Regions from separate parts of the Paenibacillus sp. PvR098 genome, predicted to be linked through region 1. Evidence: riboswitches for the same ligand, from Rfam matches in the RefSeq annotation. Region 1 holds a riboswitch; the other holds the start of a gene.
What was found. A riboswitch is a leader RNA that binds a small molecule or an ion and turns the genes downstream of it on or off. The one in region 1 is predicted to bind cyclic di-AMP.
Positions count from the first base shown of each region.

Region 1 (8,027 bases):
TTCGTCGTGGCCGACATCGTTCTTCGCAGCCGGTGTAAAAATCGGCTGGGGGAAGCGCTCGTTCTTCCGCATACCTGTCGGCAGCTTATGGCCGTTCACTTCACCTGTCTGCTGGTATTGGCGCCATCCGCCGCCCGTAATATACCCGCGTACTACGCATTCGATATCGATCCGCTCCGCTTTGCGCGTCACCATGAAGCGGTCCTTCATGATTTCTCGGTCCGTAATCAGATCGCTTAGCTTGTCCACATCCCCATGAACCACATGATTCGGCTGAATCGAAGCTGTCTGTTCGAACCAGAACTTGCTCAAGCTGTTTAGTACGTTGCCCTTGTCCGGCACCGCCGGGCTCAGCACCCAGTCGAACGCCGAGATCCGGTCGGTGACCGCAATCAGATAGTGCTCGCCAAGATCGTAGAGCTCCCGAACCTTGCCTTTATACAGCAGCGGCGCTTTTACATAAGCTTCCGCGCTCGAAATAGCCGTTGTCGTCCCGCTCATTCTCCCTCAGGCCTCCCTTTATTAGCTCAAGCCCAAACGCTTGAAAATCGTATCCACATGCTTCAAGTGCCAGCTTGGGTTAAATGCGTCTTCGATATCTTCCAAGCTCAGAATATTCCTAACCGCAGGCGTATTCTCGATAATCTCACGGAACGAACGCTGCTCTTCCCACGCCTGCATCGCGCGCGGTTGAACGGTATCGTAAGCTTGCTCGCGGCTGAAGCCTTTGTCGATCAGCTTCGTCATCACGCGGCCGGAGAAAGGAACACCATACGTGCTTTGCATGTTGCGCTTCATGTTTTCCGGGAATACCGTCAAATTTTTCACGATGTTGCCCAAACGGTTCAGCATATAGTTAAGCAATATTGTCGCATCCGGTAAAATAATGCGTTCCACGGAGGAATGAGAAATATCTCTCTCATGCCACAGCGTGACGTTCTCGTATGCGGAAACCATATGACCGCGAATCACACGTGCCAAACCGGAGATGCTTTCGCAGCCGATCGGGTTGCGCTTGTGCGGCATCGCCGACGAACCCTTCTGTCCCTTAGCGAAAGGCTCCTCCACTTCGCGGAACTCGCTCTTCTGCAGTGCGCGGATTTCTGTCGCGAACTTATCCAGCGAAGTCGCGATCAAAGCTAGTGTCGCCATGTACTCCGCGTGGCGGTCACGCTGCAGCGTCTGTGTCGAAATCGGCGCCGGCTTTGTGCCCAGCTTACCGCAAACATATTCCTCTACAAACGGATCGATGTTGGCGTATGTGCCTACGGCGCCGGAGATTTTACCGAACTGCACACCGTCAGCCGCAAAACGGAACCGCTCCAGATTGCGTTTCATTTCCTCATACCAGAGCGCCATTTTCAAACCGAAGGTCGTTGGCTCGGCATGTACGCCGTGCGTCCGTCCCATCATCGGCGTATCTTTATAAGCGATGGCCTTGTCCCGAACAATGTTAACGAAGTTTACGATGTCGCGCTCTAAAATCTCGTTGGCTTGCTTGAGCAAATAGCCGAGCGCTGTGTCCACGACGTCCGTCGAGGTCAGGCCATAATGCACCCATTTCCGTTCGTCCCCTAGCGTTTCGGATACCGCACGAGTGAACGCAATGACGTCGTGGCGAGTTTCCTGTTCAATTTCGTAGATGCGATCAATATCAAATCCTGCCTTTTTGCGCAGCTCGATAACATCTTCCTTCGGAATAACGCCCAGCTCCGACCACGCTTCACAGGAAAGAATCTCTACTTCCAGCCAAGCCTTGAATTTGTTTTCTTCCGTCCAAATGGCGCCCATCTCGGGTCTTGTATAGCGATCGATCATCGTTTCCCCATCCTTCGTTTAATTCTTTTCTATAGATTCCCAAACGTGTGATGCCTCTATCCAACCAAAAGCAGCTTCCACAGATTCAGACAGCAGATTGACGTGTCCCATTTTCCTGCCTGTTTTGGCTTCTTGCTTGCCGTACAAGTGAACCTTCGCCGTTACGCCGGGCGCAACCCGCTGGGATTCCGGATTCACAATCCAATCCAATAGCGGCTGAACATGTTCGCCTAGTACGTTGACCATCACTACCGGCGTCAGAAGAGCCGTATCTCCGAGCGGAAGATTGCATATCGCTCTTACATGCTGCTCGAATTGTGACGTCCGGCACGCTTCCATCGTGTAATGACCGGAGTTATGAGGCCGCGGCGCAAGCTCGTTCACATACAGCTCGCCGCTTGCCGTTAAAAACATCTCCACTGCGATCAGTCCGATAACGTCGAGCTCTTCTGCAATTCGCTGCGCCATCGCCTCGGCTTCCTTCAGCACAGCTTCCGGCGCGCGCGCCGGGACAATGGACAGATGCAATATGTTGTTCACATGCACGTTCTCCGCAGCAGGGAATACCTTTACTTCCCCCCGCGGGCTTCTGGCTGCAATGACGGATATTTCTTTATCGAAACGGATGAACTGCTCCAACACCAGCTCCGTCTTCGCCTTGCTCAAAGTATCATAGGCATCCTGTACCTCTTCCAACGAGCGAATGACCCATTGGCCTTTACCGTCGTAGCCGCCAGTCGCCGTTTTGAGCACGCAGGGCGTTCCGAATCTCAGTACCGCTTCACGGAGTTCCACTACGCTTCGGATCTCGGCATATGGCGCTACCTTGACTCCTGCCGATTCAATCGCCCGTTTCTCGCGCAGGCGATGCTGCGTGGTGTAGAGCAGCTTGCTGCCCTGCGGCACGTACGATTCCGCCATCAACAGAGAAGTTACTTCCGCGTCTACATTCTCGAATTCATACGTGATGACATCCGCCTGCTGCGCTAGCTGCCTCGCTGCCGCCGCATCATGATATTCTGCGACGATCTGTTGATCGGCTACCTGCCCGCAGGGCGCATCAGGTATGGGATCCAGCGTTACAAAACGGTAACCCATCGCGCGTCCGGCTAAAGCCAGCATCCGGCCAAGCTGACCGCCCCCAAGGATACCGATCGTTGCACCCGGAGCATACACGCGATTTGGATCGTATGCCTTGCTGGCCACTTTTTCTTGCGTCATTCCAGCACGCTCTTTTCCATTACCGTCTCTGCGATACGCTCCCGCCTTTGCGTCACTTTCCGCCGCAGCTCCGGATCAAACGCTCCCAGGATCTGTGCTGCGAGAAGTCCGGCATTCGTTGCTCCTGCATGGCCGATCGCCACCGTCGCCACGGGAACGCCACCCGGCATCTGCACGATCGACAGCAGTGAATCCAGGCCGTTCAGCGTGGAGGTTTTGACTGGAACGCCGATGACCGGAAGCACCGTTTTCGCCGCCACCATACCCGGCAGATGCGCAGCTCCTCCCGCCCCGGCGATAATGACCTTCAGCCCCCGCTCTTCCGCTGACGCCGCATATTCAAACATCAGGTCAGGCGTACGATGTGCTGAAACGACCTTTTTCTCATAAGGTACACCCAGTTCCTCCAGCATATCGCATGCATGCTTCATCGTTTCCCAGTCGGACTGGCTGCCCATAATGACTCCTACAAGAACTGACATCCGTAAACCTCCATGTCGTTATCATCAATGTTATATAAGAAAACCTTTAACGAGGCCATTCATGGATGAGCGACCGCGATTCAAAGGTAGGTTTTCTTGTGATAAAGAAATTGTTCAGCTCTGCTGAAAATATATACTTTCTTTATCGTAAAAAACAAAACGCCCTTTAGATAGATACTGAACCACTTACGCACAGTCTATCGGCAGGACGACAAGAACACCCACAAGCGCAAGCTAAGGCCATGCACCAATGTGCTGACCTTCTAAAAACTAACGCTCACTCGTAGTCCAAAAATTTAAGGTTTTCGGGTAGAAACTTTCGGGCCTTATTCCCGACGATATACGAGATTATTCGACTTTTTCACTATCTATTTTCCATTCTTCTTACGTTTTCAGTTTAACAGGCTTTAACACCCCATGTCAACTATGAAAGACGAACATTCTTTAAAAAGACACAAATAATAGTTCGCATTTCAAACCCTATTCACTGGAATATTACCTGATATTTACATATTTTATTTTTATATTCTTTAGTTCATCGAGCCCTTCTTCCACTTCTATCTTCGTTAGGTTACCAGCATTAAGCTGCTCTACTTCGACAGACAGCCAGCGCTCATACATACGAATCCCTTCATCTAAGACTGCCGCCAGTTCCTCCGTGCGCTGCTCTTCCTCTTGTAATTCCTCCAATAAATGAAATAATACATCCTCGCTTTTTCCGTATTGTCCATGGTCGTCATAATAAAAAACCAGCTTATGCAGCGTGTCCATCGACATGGGGGCGCGGCCTATAACTTGAAGTGACGTATCAATTCGTGCTTGAAACAGTTCCGCCAGCTCCCCTCGGGAATCCATTTCTCTAGCGAAGAGCAGAATCTCAAGCACCTTCAAGCCAGCTTTCCGCGCCTCAGCCGTATGACCGCTCTCTTCGTGTGCAGCGGCCTGGGCATTCAGCATATCCCCTAGGGCCAGCACTTTTCCTTGATCGATATCTCCATCCTTTGAAAGCAAAGCGAGTAAATCTTTAGTAGATAATGCGTGTACCAGCTTTGAGTTTAGTCCTAACAATTGACGCATCGCCTGATTTAACAATTCGAGCGCTTCCTGCAATCGATGATTATTCCTCGCAAACATCACCTTATGCAGCACTTCCGTCGTCTGCTCAATCAATCGCATGAGATAGTCGCGTCTATACATGGGATCCTCCCCCCTCCATGGTGTCCATATCGTTCATTTTATTGTACAGGATTATCCCACCTGAGGAAAATTTCCGGACTACGGGCTAGAAGCATTTCCATTATCGGGTAATCATTGGATGATTTTATGCATTGAACCTGAAATCATCCTATGTTAAATTTTTAAAAGCCGAATCGTATAGCCTATTTTGTGTACGTACGGGGGACTGAGCAATTGGGGTGAATGCTTGCAGGCATGACTGCTGCGCGCTAGGGAACAACCTCTTCCCGAACCCGACAACTAACCTCGGAGGCATGAACAGGAGGAATACAATAATGAAGTTCCGATTTAGAAACATGCTTCTCGCGTGCGTCTTTGCCGTACCAGCCGTGATTCAGGTATCCTCGCCCGCGCATGCAGAAAAACCTGTGCGTGTGGCCCACGATGTCAAGGTACAGGTGAATGAAAAGCTGGTGGCATTCCCGGATGCACAGCCTTTCGTGGATGAGAATCATAAGCTCCAAGTCCCTGCAAGAGCGGTTACGGACAAGCTCGGGTACAAGCTCCACTGGAAACAAGACGGTTCCCAATTCACCATTACAATGAAGAACGCTGACAAAACCGTTTCGTTCACTACAGGTGATCCTATCATTACCGTCAATGGAAAACCGACCCGAATTAAAGACACTGCCAAGTTTGTAGATGGGCGTGTCTACGTCCCCTTTCGACTGATTTCCGATTCCTTCGGCATCAAAACACAGTGGGACAAAGTTAACCGGATTGCGATACTGAGCGCAGATGGACAATACCATGCGCCCGCTTGGTATAGATCAGTGAACTCTGTGATGAATTACTCCAAAATGATTGAAGCCAAAGCGACGGCATACACCGCATCTGCAGATGAGAACGGCGGTTATGCAGGGCTGGACTATATGGGCAACGCGCTTCGGCTGGGTACTATTGCTGTGGACCCGTCCGTCATTCCGCTCGGATCTAAGGTGTATGTGGAGGGTTACACGTATGACGGTCTTCCTGCCGGCGGGATGTACGCTATGGCAACCGATACGGGTGGTGCCGTAAAAGGTAACCGCATTGATATTTTCCTGCCCGAGAGCAAGAGCGAAGCAAGAACGTTCGGTATTCAGCAAGTGAAAGTATATGTTGTAGGTTCCTGATATTATTTGTTTCTCATCCATTATCAAAAGCAGTCGTCTCAGCTGAGGCGACTGCTTTTTTTTGGCTGCCGAACTCGCCGTATACTTTGGGTCGGAAGGCCAAACCCTAAGTTTGGTCAGGTCAGAACGGAGGTGGAAATTTCATGCGTCGTCGAATTCGTATGCTTATGCTTTGCTTGGTGTTCACTTTTCTTACCGGTGCCGCTGCTCCCCAGAACAGTGAAGTCGTATGGAACGTAGAAACGGACCAGAAGCTGATCGCCCTAACCTTTGATGACGGACCCAACCCCGTGTTTACGCCGCAAATTTTGGATTTATTAAACCAGTACGGAGCTAAAGCGACTTTTTTCGTGATCGGCAAACGCGTGCAGATGTATCCGGTTATCGCCATTCGTGAAGTGAACGAGGGACACGAAATCGCCAACCACACCTTTGACCATCATTATTTGAAAAATTACCCTCCGGAACGTCTCGTAGAAGAGATTCGCCAAACGCAGGAGGTAATCTTTGATATAACCGAACAAATGCCGCATGTTTTTCGCCCTCCCGGAGGCTTTTATAACGATGCGCTGCTGCACTCCGTGAAGGAGGATAAGCTGACGGTGGTCATGTGGTCTTGGTATCAGGATACTAAGGATTGGAAAAAACCGGGCGTAGACAACATCGTCCGTCAAGTTCTTAACAATCTTCACAACGGTGATATCATTCTGTTCCACGATCTTCAAGGGGACTGTACTCAGACCGTGGAGGCGCTCAAACGAATTTTACCGGAGCTTACACAAAGAGGGTACCGATTCGTCACGGTGTCTGACTTGATTGCCAAAACCCGAAAATGACAGTTCCGGCCATATTGCGTTTAAGCTTTGGTTTTTGATGCATACAAATGGTATAATCAATGGGCAATCACTATGCTATGTTATGAGGGATATCATGCTTTCATTTGAAGAAAAACGCGCCGTTGTGGAATCTTTTCCGGAGTTGGAACGAAAAGATGTGTCCTTGGGCCGAGTCAACTATCATTATGAGAAAAGCGCTTTTGACAAAAAAATTGTCGTGTACCATCTGCATCCGAACGGTAATGGATTTGTATACGCCGGACATCTGCACGGTTACGAAAAGGATGAGAAGGGTCTGGTCAATATTCGTGACTTCTCAAAGGATCAGCTTCAAGCGATTATTGAGGCTTCTATTCGGTCTCTTTCCCCGAGAACAACGGAAGAACAAGCCGTAATCGGAGATGCAAAGGAAGAGCGATGGACCGGTCCGGACAACCAGACACTTGTACTGCTGAAAGAAGATGAAATGTGGTACGTTTATACAGGCCTAAATCTGGAAGCCGCTTTTGAAACCTATGATGAGGCAGTCGAATACCTTCGCGAGGAAGGCTTTTCTCGCTTATAACCTGCTCACAGGGACATGCTTAATGGGTTAATTAGAGGGCACCCCATCCTTTATGGACGGGGTGCCTTTTCCGTGCATATGTCGTTTGATTCGCTTTTCGGTAGTATAATATTCTTGTCTATGAAGCTGGGAAAGGAGCTGCGCTGCACCGTTTTACGAGAGAAAGATCCCTATTTGAGGAGCATGGAGTTTCTAAGAGACCAGATTCCTTCTTTTAATATATACCCGTTCGATCTACCCGCTCTGCGAAAGCTTTCATCTTTGCCTTTGCATCTCAAAGTAACCTATATCGTTGGCGAGAATGGAATGGGGAAGTCCACACTGCTTGAGGCAATAGCTACCGCTTGGGGATTTAATCCGGAGGGTGGGAGCCTCAACTTCACCTTTTCCACCTATACGTCCCACTCCGAGCTGTACCGGTATATTCGTTTGGTTCGTGGCATCCGTAGACTGCGGGACGGCTTCTTTTTCCGTGCCGAAACCTATTATAATCTGGCAACGAACATTGAAGAAATGGATCGCGAGTCATCCTCCGGCAGTTCCATCATCCGTTCATACGGCGGCAAGTCATTACACGAGCAGTCTCACGGAGAATCATTCTTCACTGCTTTCCTTCACCGTTTTGGTGGGAATGGCCTTTATATTTTAGACGAGCCCGAGGCAGCCTTATCTCCTTTCAAGCCGTTGTCCACGCTGGCCCGCAATCACGCGTTGGTAAACAAAAATTCACAGTTTATTATTTCAACTCATTCTC
Region 1 is NZ_JAFIBU010000001.1:2,619,401-2,627,427, forward strand. It holds gene JOE45_RS12985 (phosphoribosylaminoimidazolesuccinocarboxamide synthase) at 1-501, opposite strand, end outside; gene purB (adenylosuccinate lyase) at 523-1,818, opposite strand; gene purK (5-(carboxyamino)imidazole ribonucleotide synthase) at 1,837-3,039, opposite strand; gene purE (5-(carboxyamino)imidazole ribonucleotide mutase) at 3,036-3,521, opposite strand; purine riboswitch at 3,786-3,887, opposite strand; gene JOE45_RS13005 (DUF6483 family protein) at 4,017-4,718, opposite strand; cyclic di-AMP (ydaO/yuaA leader) riboswitch at 4,875-5,027, shown strand; gene JOE45_RS13010 (stalk domain-containing protein) at 5,033-5,872, shown strand; gene JOE45_RS13015 (polysaccharide deacetylase family protein) at 6,016-6,708, shown strand; gene JOE45_RS13020 (hypothetical protein) at 6,803-7,273, shown strand; gene JOE45_RS13025 (AAA family ATPase) at 7,457-8,027, shown strand, end outside.

Region 2 (8,027 bases), 1.6 Mb from region 1:
GGTTAGAGTACGTGATGTACTTTAGCCGGGATTTTTAGTCTTTTTTGGTTAGACACAGGTAATAAAAAACGCCACACATGTGTGGCGTACATATCCTTGATTAGGCAACCATCTTGCGGCAGGCTTCTGCGCACTTTCTGCACATCTCAGCACATTCCTTACAATGATCATCCTCGAAATGATCGCAGTGTTCCGCGCAATGCTCGCATACACTCGCACACAACTCACAAATTGCTTTTGCATTCATACTGTTGCGGGCCATGTGTTGTGAAGCCAGTGAGCAGAGATCCGCACATTCACGGAGCATGCTGATACAGTGGACTCTTGCTTGGACATCGGGTTCCTGTAAACAGGCGGTGAAGCATTGTTCACATGCTTTCATGCAAGCAAAGCAGGCGTCGATGCATTGTTGAAGATGTTGCGGAATCACATACGTGTTCATAAATAGCCTCCTTTAATTTAACTACACATTGTAGTGTCATATCTTTCTTAAACAAAGTATAGGGACATGAAACATGACGCAGTTCTCTTTTGAAAGCCATTGGCTTATGGATAAGATGCGAACTTGGATTAGGGATGATTATCGTGCCTTTTCCTTTTTTACTTTCCATTTCATTAAGAATGGAGTTTTTTGCTCGTTCCCCACCCATTTGGTTACTCGTATCATGAAAGACGCTTGTCTGTCTGTTTCTGGATTCGTTTGGAGGAGAGATTGAACTTCTTTATTTAGTGCTTCTTCCCCTCTTATGTAATGAAGATGCCACGGTAGAAATACATGAAAGAACAGAAAATAAAAAGGTATCGAATACCATACATGCCAGCCCTTTTGAATAAGGAAGCCCGCTTTTACTAAAAGGTACTCGAATACTAGGGAGAATCCAACGAATAGGCTGGTGAGAATCCATTTATTTCGGGTTGTAACAAAATTTAAATACAATAAGGCAATGGAAGGTGGGGCAAGAGTAAACATGAATAAGTCAGGAATACCGCCAATCGAGGGATCTCCTGAATCGAGCAAGTCCAGTTGAAAAAAGAAAATAATATTCCCGATCCAGGCTAACAACCCCACAACTCCAAAGGTGATATACCATTCTCTCCAGGTAAGCTTTCTTTTGAACACGATGGAGCTCAGAAATAAAATGGTTCCACCAATATAAACAAGCCAAGCCCCTTTTGCGTGCAAATCTAACCGCTGTAACACAGCTCCCCAGTAGTTCATTGTCATAATCCCTTCCAATATGGTTCTTGTAGGTTTAATTTGCCCACTACAAATCGCTCTATTCACTAAGTATGAAAAGTGGTTAATTTATGGTATGGAGTGCACATGAAGCCTTCATTTGTGGGGAATGGTAAAAGAAAGAAAAAGAACGTTGACAAATATACTATAGGGGGGTATACTAAAATCATTAACCGATAACCTTTAACATCATTATATATAAAAGGAGAATTGAGCCATGACGAATGTTACATTAAAAGTAGAAGGAATGTCTTGCGGACATTGCGTGAATTCTGTTGAAGGAGCGATCAAGGAATTAGGAGCACAAGGAAAAGTGGATCTGACTAACCGTATCGTTTCCGTTGAATTTGATGAGACCCAATTAACGCTGGAGAGAATTAAAGAAGCGATTGAAGAGCAGGGGTACTCGGTTCAATAATAGAATGACCTGAGCGTCTGAGAAAGGTTAACGGAGAGGGTGTTGAGCGTGGATTCTGCAAGTGCCGGAACGAAGCAAGCCTCATTACAAATCACAGGTATGACCTGCGCCGCTTGCGCCAATCGGATTGAAAAAGGGTTGAGCAAAATCGAAGGCGTTGAGGGAGCGAATGTCAACTTTGCGCTGGAGAGAGCTACCGTTTCTTATGACCCGCAAAAAGTCGATATCAACCAAATGGAGCAAAGCATCCGGAAGCTTGGTTATGATACGGCCAAAGAATCGGCGGAGCTGCAGCTGGAAGGCATGACTTGCGCCGCCTGCGCGGTGAGAATTGAAAAGGGATTAAATAAACTGGAGGGCGTCACGAAAGCCACTGTCAACTTTGCGATGGAGACGGCTCATGTGGAATATAATCCGGTTGAAGTGTCCATAACGGATATGCAGAAGAAAGTAGAAAAGCTTGGCTACAAGGCAGTTCCTAAGCAGGAGGAGTCTGACTCCGGGACGCGCCGTCAGAAGGAACTCGCACGGCAGAAGCTGACATTACTCATTTCCGCCGTCCTGTCCCTTCCGCTGCTGTGGTCTATGGTAAGTCACTTTTCTTTCACTTCGTGGATTTGGATGCCTGAGCTTTTTATGAATCCTTGGTTCCAATTGGCTCTTGCGACACCGGTCCAATTCATTATCGGTAAACCATTTTATGTCGGTGCCTATAAAGCCCTTCGTAACAAAAGCGCCAATATGGATGTGCTCATTGCTCTGGGAACCTCGGCGGCTTATTTTTACAGCTTGTATTTGACGATCGATTGGGCATCCAATGCCCATGCCGGACACCACGGTCCAGCTATGTACTATGAGACAAGCGCCGTACTCATCACGCTGGTCATTCTGGGCAAGCTGTTTGAAACATTGGCCAAAGGCCGTACTTCCGAGGCAATTAAGACACTTATGGGACTGCAGGCCAAGACGGCGTTGGTCGTCCGTAACGGGCAGGAGATGCATATTCCCGTTGAGGAAGTAACTTTCGGCGATATGGTATTGGTAAAGCCCGGTGAAAAAGTGCCGGTTGACGGTGAAGTGATCGAGGGGATATCGTCCGTAGATGAATCGATGCTTACGGGAGAAAGCCTTCCCGTTGAAAAAAGAGCAGGGGACCGTGTAATCGGAGCAACAATGAACAAAAACGGTATGCTTCAAATTAAAGCAACGCGGGTCGGCAAGGAAACAGCGCTCGCTCAAATCATTAAAGTGGTGGAGGAAGCGCAGGGCTCAAAGGCGCCGATTCAGCGTGTGGCAGACGTCATCTCCGGTATTTTTGTTCCGATTGTTGTCGGAATTGCGATCATCGCTTTCGTTGTTTGGTACCTTTGGGTGGAACCTGGGAACTTTGCCGGGGCATTGGAGAAAGCCATTGCGGTACTGGTGATTGCTTGTCCTTGTGCGCTCGGACTCGCAACGCCTACGTCTATTATGGCCGGTTCCGGCCGCGCAGCTGAGCTTGGGATTTTGTTCAAGGGCGGAGAGCATTTGGAGTCGACGCATCGGATTGAGACCATTGTTCTGGATAAAACAGGTACGGTGACACATGGCAAACCGGAGCTTACAGATGTGATTCCAGCAGGCATCGATGAAATGACCTTCTTGAAGCTGGTGGGAGCCGCCGAGAAAAATTCCGAGCATCCGCTTGCTGAGGCCATCGTTTCGGGTATTGCAGCCAAAGGGATCTCTTTCTCCGAGACCGATGAGTTCGAAGCGATTCCCGGTTACGGTATTCGAGCCGTAGTGGAAGGCAAAGAAGTATTGGCGGGAACCCGAAAGCTGATGGCTAAATACGATGTTTCGATCGAACCGGTGTTGGAAACGATGGTGAAGCTGGAGCAGTCAGGCAAAACGGCGATGCTCGTTTCCGTTGATCGGCAGTATGCGGGGCTTGTTGCTGTGGCGGATACGGTTAAGGAGACGTCTAAAGAAGCGGTCGCCCGATTAAAGCAAATGGGAATTCAGGTGATTATGATTACCGGCGACAATGAGCGTACGGCTAACGCGATTGCGAAGCAGGTAGGGATAGATCATGTATTGGCGGAAGTGCTGCCCGAAGGGAAAGCACAGGAAGTGAAGAAGCTTCAGGATCAAGGCAGGAAGGTGGCTATGGTCGGGGACGGTATCAATGATGCACCGGCGCTCGCGGTTGCAGACATCGGAATGGCCATCGGAACAGGGACGGACGTGGCTATGGAAGCGGCGGATGTCACTCTCATGCGCGGTGATTTGAACAGTATAGCGGACGCGATGGCAATGAGCAGAAAAACGATGGCCAACATCCGGCAAAATTTGTTCTGGGCTCTCGCTTACAATACGCTGGGTATCCCCATTGCAGCCATAGGTCTATTAGCTCCTTGGGTCGCTGGTGCAGCCATGGCCTTAAGCTCGGTATCTGTTGTTCTTAATGCACTGCGTTTGCAACGAGTCAAAGTATAATCGGCCAAAAGATTCCAAAGCCCCAAAGCACCTTTTAAAACACAGGTGTTTTGGGGCTTTCCGTTTTACAGTGAACGTTTATTTCGAATTAGCCATCATATGTTGATATTGGTTGTCCGAGACAACCCTACGGGCGGTAAAATAGCGTTGGTCATAATAAGACTCGCTCAATTTGCTGATGCTAACCCCTTTTTTGCTGGCGGAGTGAGCGAATTTGCCGTTACCCACATATATGCCTGCATGTGAAATGTTTTTGCCGTTAATATTAAAAAATACCAGATCGCCAGGACGGAGATTATTTTTACTCACCCATACTCCTTCATTGGCTTGTGTTCTCGAAGTGCGCGGCAGATCAATGCCGAAGTGGTCATATACGGTGATAATAAAGCCCGAGCAGTCAAATCCGGTTGCTTTGGATGTCCCGCCCCATTGATATCGGGTACCTAGGAGATCTTCTACAGAGTCATTCAAAGAAGAACTGGCGGAAGCGGTTCCTGCTCCGATAGAAAAAAATAACACGGCTCCTGACAAAAACAACGACAACTTTCTCAAAGCGATATTGCTCCTTCCGGTGCCTACGAGGTTAGCTGGAGGGTTTGGTAGAAGGTTCCCCTATGATCCCTGTCATCCGAGATCAATTCACCCGAGTATGGATCCCCCGTTTTCCAATAGGAAATTCGGCATTGTTTTTAAAACTACTCTCTGTAGTTAGATGAATTTCGCTAAAATCCTTCCTTGTCACAAAATATTCAAAACATTGTGTCATCATATTGATTCATACATTCTTCACAGCTCCTACAAATCTATGGTTTATAATAGTACATATCTTATTATCTTAAGGGGTGATCATGATAGAACGTATAAAAGCGGCCAAGATCAGTCGAAGAAGATTTTTAGGTTCAACGGGAAAGCTCGTGCTAGGCATTGTTGGGGTGGAGGCTGCCGCAGGAGGATTATTTTATCACGCCGCCAAATCGAACAAAGGGGAGCAAGAAGAGCAGTCCGGGGAGAAACCGGGAAATATTGTGCTGCTCGGGGATAAAACCAAATTGGGCCATATCGTGGAGAATTTGATTCCAAAGGAAACCATATCGGCGGACCGCCGCCGCGGCCAATGGATGTATTTGAGCCTATGGAGAGAGAAGGGCAAGTGTATATCGATATTTTTAACGCAGTGAAAAGAGGGTAAATTCGTGAACGTATGGATCGGTTGGCACAAAGAATGATCTGCAATCCATCATGGGCTGCGGATCATTTTATTTGGGTTACTAAAATTACAAAAGTGCTTTACAAAAGTTGAATTATCTTACGTTGAATACGAAAAACCACATCGGTTATCCAATTCGCTATAATCAAAAATGTAACCGTTATCAATTGGAAGAGTCCTAATCATATTGCTCAAGAGAAGGAGGAACGACGCAGATGATCTTTTCGCTAGGCGAATATAAGCCGCAGTTGAATCCTACTGCATACATTGCCCCGGGAGCGCATTTAATCGGAAATATTACTATGGGTGCGGAGTCAAGCGTATGGTTCAATGCGGTGCTTCGCGGTGATAACGCGCCGATCATCATCGGCGAGCGAACGAATATCCAAGACGGCTCCACGCTTCATGTGGACCCCGGAGTACCTTTGCATATCGGAGAGCAGGTATCCATAGGTCATAACGTGATTCTGCACGGCTGTACGATCCATGATGGGGCATTGATCGGGATGGGCTCCATTGTGATGAACCATGCAGAAATCGGAGAACAAGCATTGATTGCCGCTGGCACCTTAATTCCGGAAAACAAAAAAATTCCACCCCGTGTTTTGGTTATGGGTTCTCCAGGAAAAGTCGTCCGGGAGCTCAATGAGCAGGATTTGCAAATGCTTCAATTCGTGTCCGAGCATTATGTCGGACAGAGCCGAAGATATTTGGAAGCCAAAATATTAGCCTATGAGTAAACGCTTACAATTTTTCGTTATAAACATACAGCTTGGTGGGACGCCCTTTAGTAGAGTATTTCAATTCAAGCATAAGCTCATCGATTTCACATAGAAATTCCAGGTATTTTCTTGTGGTTATGCGAGACAGCGAAAGCTGGTCCGCAATGTCTTGAGCGGACAGAGGCTGGCCGGAATTGGCGAGCGAGTCCCGAATCATTTGCAGCGTAATCGGATCGATTCCCTTAGGTACTTCCGTTTCGTTATCGCTGACATGCTTTTTATCTGCTTTGAGGTATATGGAATCGAGCAGCTGTTGGTTGAGGTTCGTATGCTGACGGAAGAGCAAATGTCTTTTTTTCAAGGTTTCCAGTGCGGAACGGAAGCGCTCAAAGTCGAAAGGCTTAATGATGTAGTCTACAATTCCAAGCCGCATGGACTCTTCGATAATTTGGGGATGATCGGCTGCCGTGATCAGAATGACATCGACTTCAATGAACTGGCGGCGGATTTCACGTAGAAGCTCCAACCCGTTCATGGAAGGCATGTAGATATCAAGAAGAATCACATCCGGAGCAAGCTCTACAATCAGCTCCATCGCTTCTTGACCGTTTCTGGCACTGCCAATACATTCCACCCTATCGATTTTGTTCAAATACTTTTGATTGATGCTCGATACCATTGGATCATCTTCAATAATCAACGCTTTTAGTAACAAAGTGAACCCTCCTGTATTTTGTTGGAGTCAATCAACGCTTGGGGATAGTTATCCAAAAAATGGTACCTTGATTTGGGGTGGAAGACACATCGATTTGTCCATATAGCACATGATCGATATGGTTCTTAACTAAATATAATCCGTAGCCTCTGTCGGAATGTTTGGTTGAATAATGTTTGTTGAATATGCGGTGAATCTTGTCTTCCGGAATTCCGTGGCCGTTATCTTCCACCATGATGACCCATTGGTCCTGCTGATCAAGCAAGGTAACTTCGATTTTTCCTGGGGGAGTGCCTTCAACAGCATCAAACGCATTGTCTATCAAATTGCCGAGAATCAAGATCATGCTGTTGGAAATCTCCTCAGGCAATGGCGGCAGATGGCTTCCGGGATCTATTTTTAACGAGATGTTTCGTTCCTCTGCTTGTTGAATCTTTCCAAGAAGCAGAGCCGAGGTTTTGGGGTCCAATATTTTGCGCCCTAAGAATTGAAGCAGCTTTTGCTGACTATTGGTGGTTTGTAATATGAACGACTTCGCTTCTTCATATTCCTGCAGCTCCAACAAACCGCTCAGGGTGTGAAGCCGGTTCATAAATTCGTGAGTCTTGGCACGCAGGCCCTCCATGTATTGCTTTACGCCAGTCAGCTCTTCTGCCAAGCTTCGCATTTCGGTGGTATCTCTGAAGGTAGAAACGGCGCCGACGACCTCATTGTTCACGACAATGGGAGCGCGGTTGACGATCACGGTTACATCGTTGACGGTATGTTCCGTATTGTACTCTTTCTCTTTCGTATCAATGATTTCGCTTAATCTGGATGAAGGAATAATCTCTGTTACATGTTTGCCAAGCGCATCACTGTCAAGCGATAGGATCTTTCGGGCCGTTTCATTGATCAAGGTTACTTTCCGGTGTTTATCTACGGCAATGACCCCTTCATGCAAACAGTCCAAGAGCGCTTCACGTTCCTTTACAATGTTAGCGATTTCATCAGGCTCCAGACCATACATCGTCTTTTTGATGCTCCTGGCGAGCAGGATGGATAGAAGAATTCCAAGTGCCAAAGCGATGGAAAGAAAATAGATGACAGAAATAAAATACGAATTCACGATTTTGTATATGTTGTTGTTGAACATGCCCACGGCGATTACGCCAATGACTTTGTCGTCCTTTTTGACGGGGACGAATGCCCGGATAGACGGCCCGGAAATACCGATGGCCTTGGAAATATATTCTTCGCCTGAAAGGGCG
Region 2 is NZ_JAFIBU010000001.1:4,242,607-4,250,633, forward strand. It holds gene JOE45_RS21015 (four-helix bundle copper-binding protein) at 101-442, opposite strand; gene JOE45_RS21020 (hypothetical protein) at 581-1,219, opposite strand; gene JOE45_RS21025 (cation transporter) at 1,455-1,655, shown strand; gene JOE45_RS21030 (heavy metal translocating P-type ATPase) at 1,704-4,133, shown strand; gene JOE45_RS21035 (C40 family peptidase) at 4,212-4,685, opposite strand; cyclic di-AMP (ydaO/yuaA leader) riboswitch at 4,691-4,826, opposite strand; gene JOE45_RS21040 (hypothetical protein) at 4,982-5,311, shown strand; gene JOE45_RS21045 (gamma carbonic anhydrase family protein) at 5,556-6,080, shown strand; gene JOE45_RS21050 (response regulator) at 6,085-6,777, opposite strand; gene JOE45_RS21055 (ATP-binding protein) at 6,809-8,027, opposite strand, start outside.
Region 2: another riboswitch for cyclic di-AMP. It lies ahead of JOE45_RS21035 (C40 family peptidase); the one in region 1 lies ahead of JOE45_RS13010 (stalk domain-containing protein).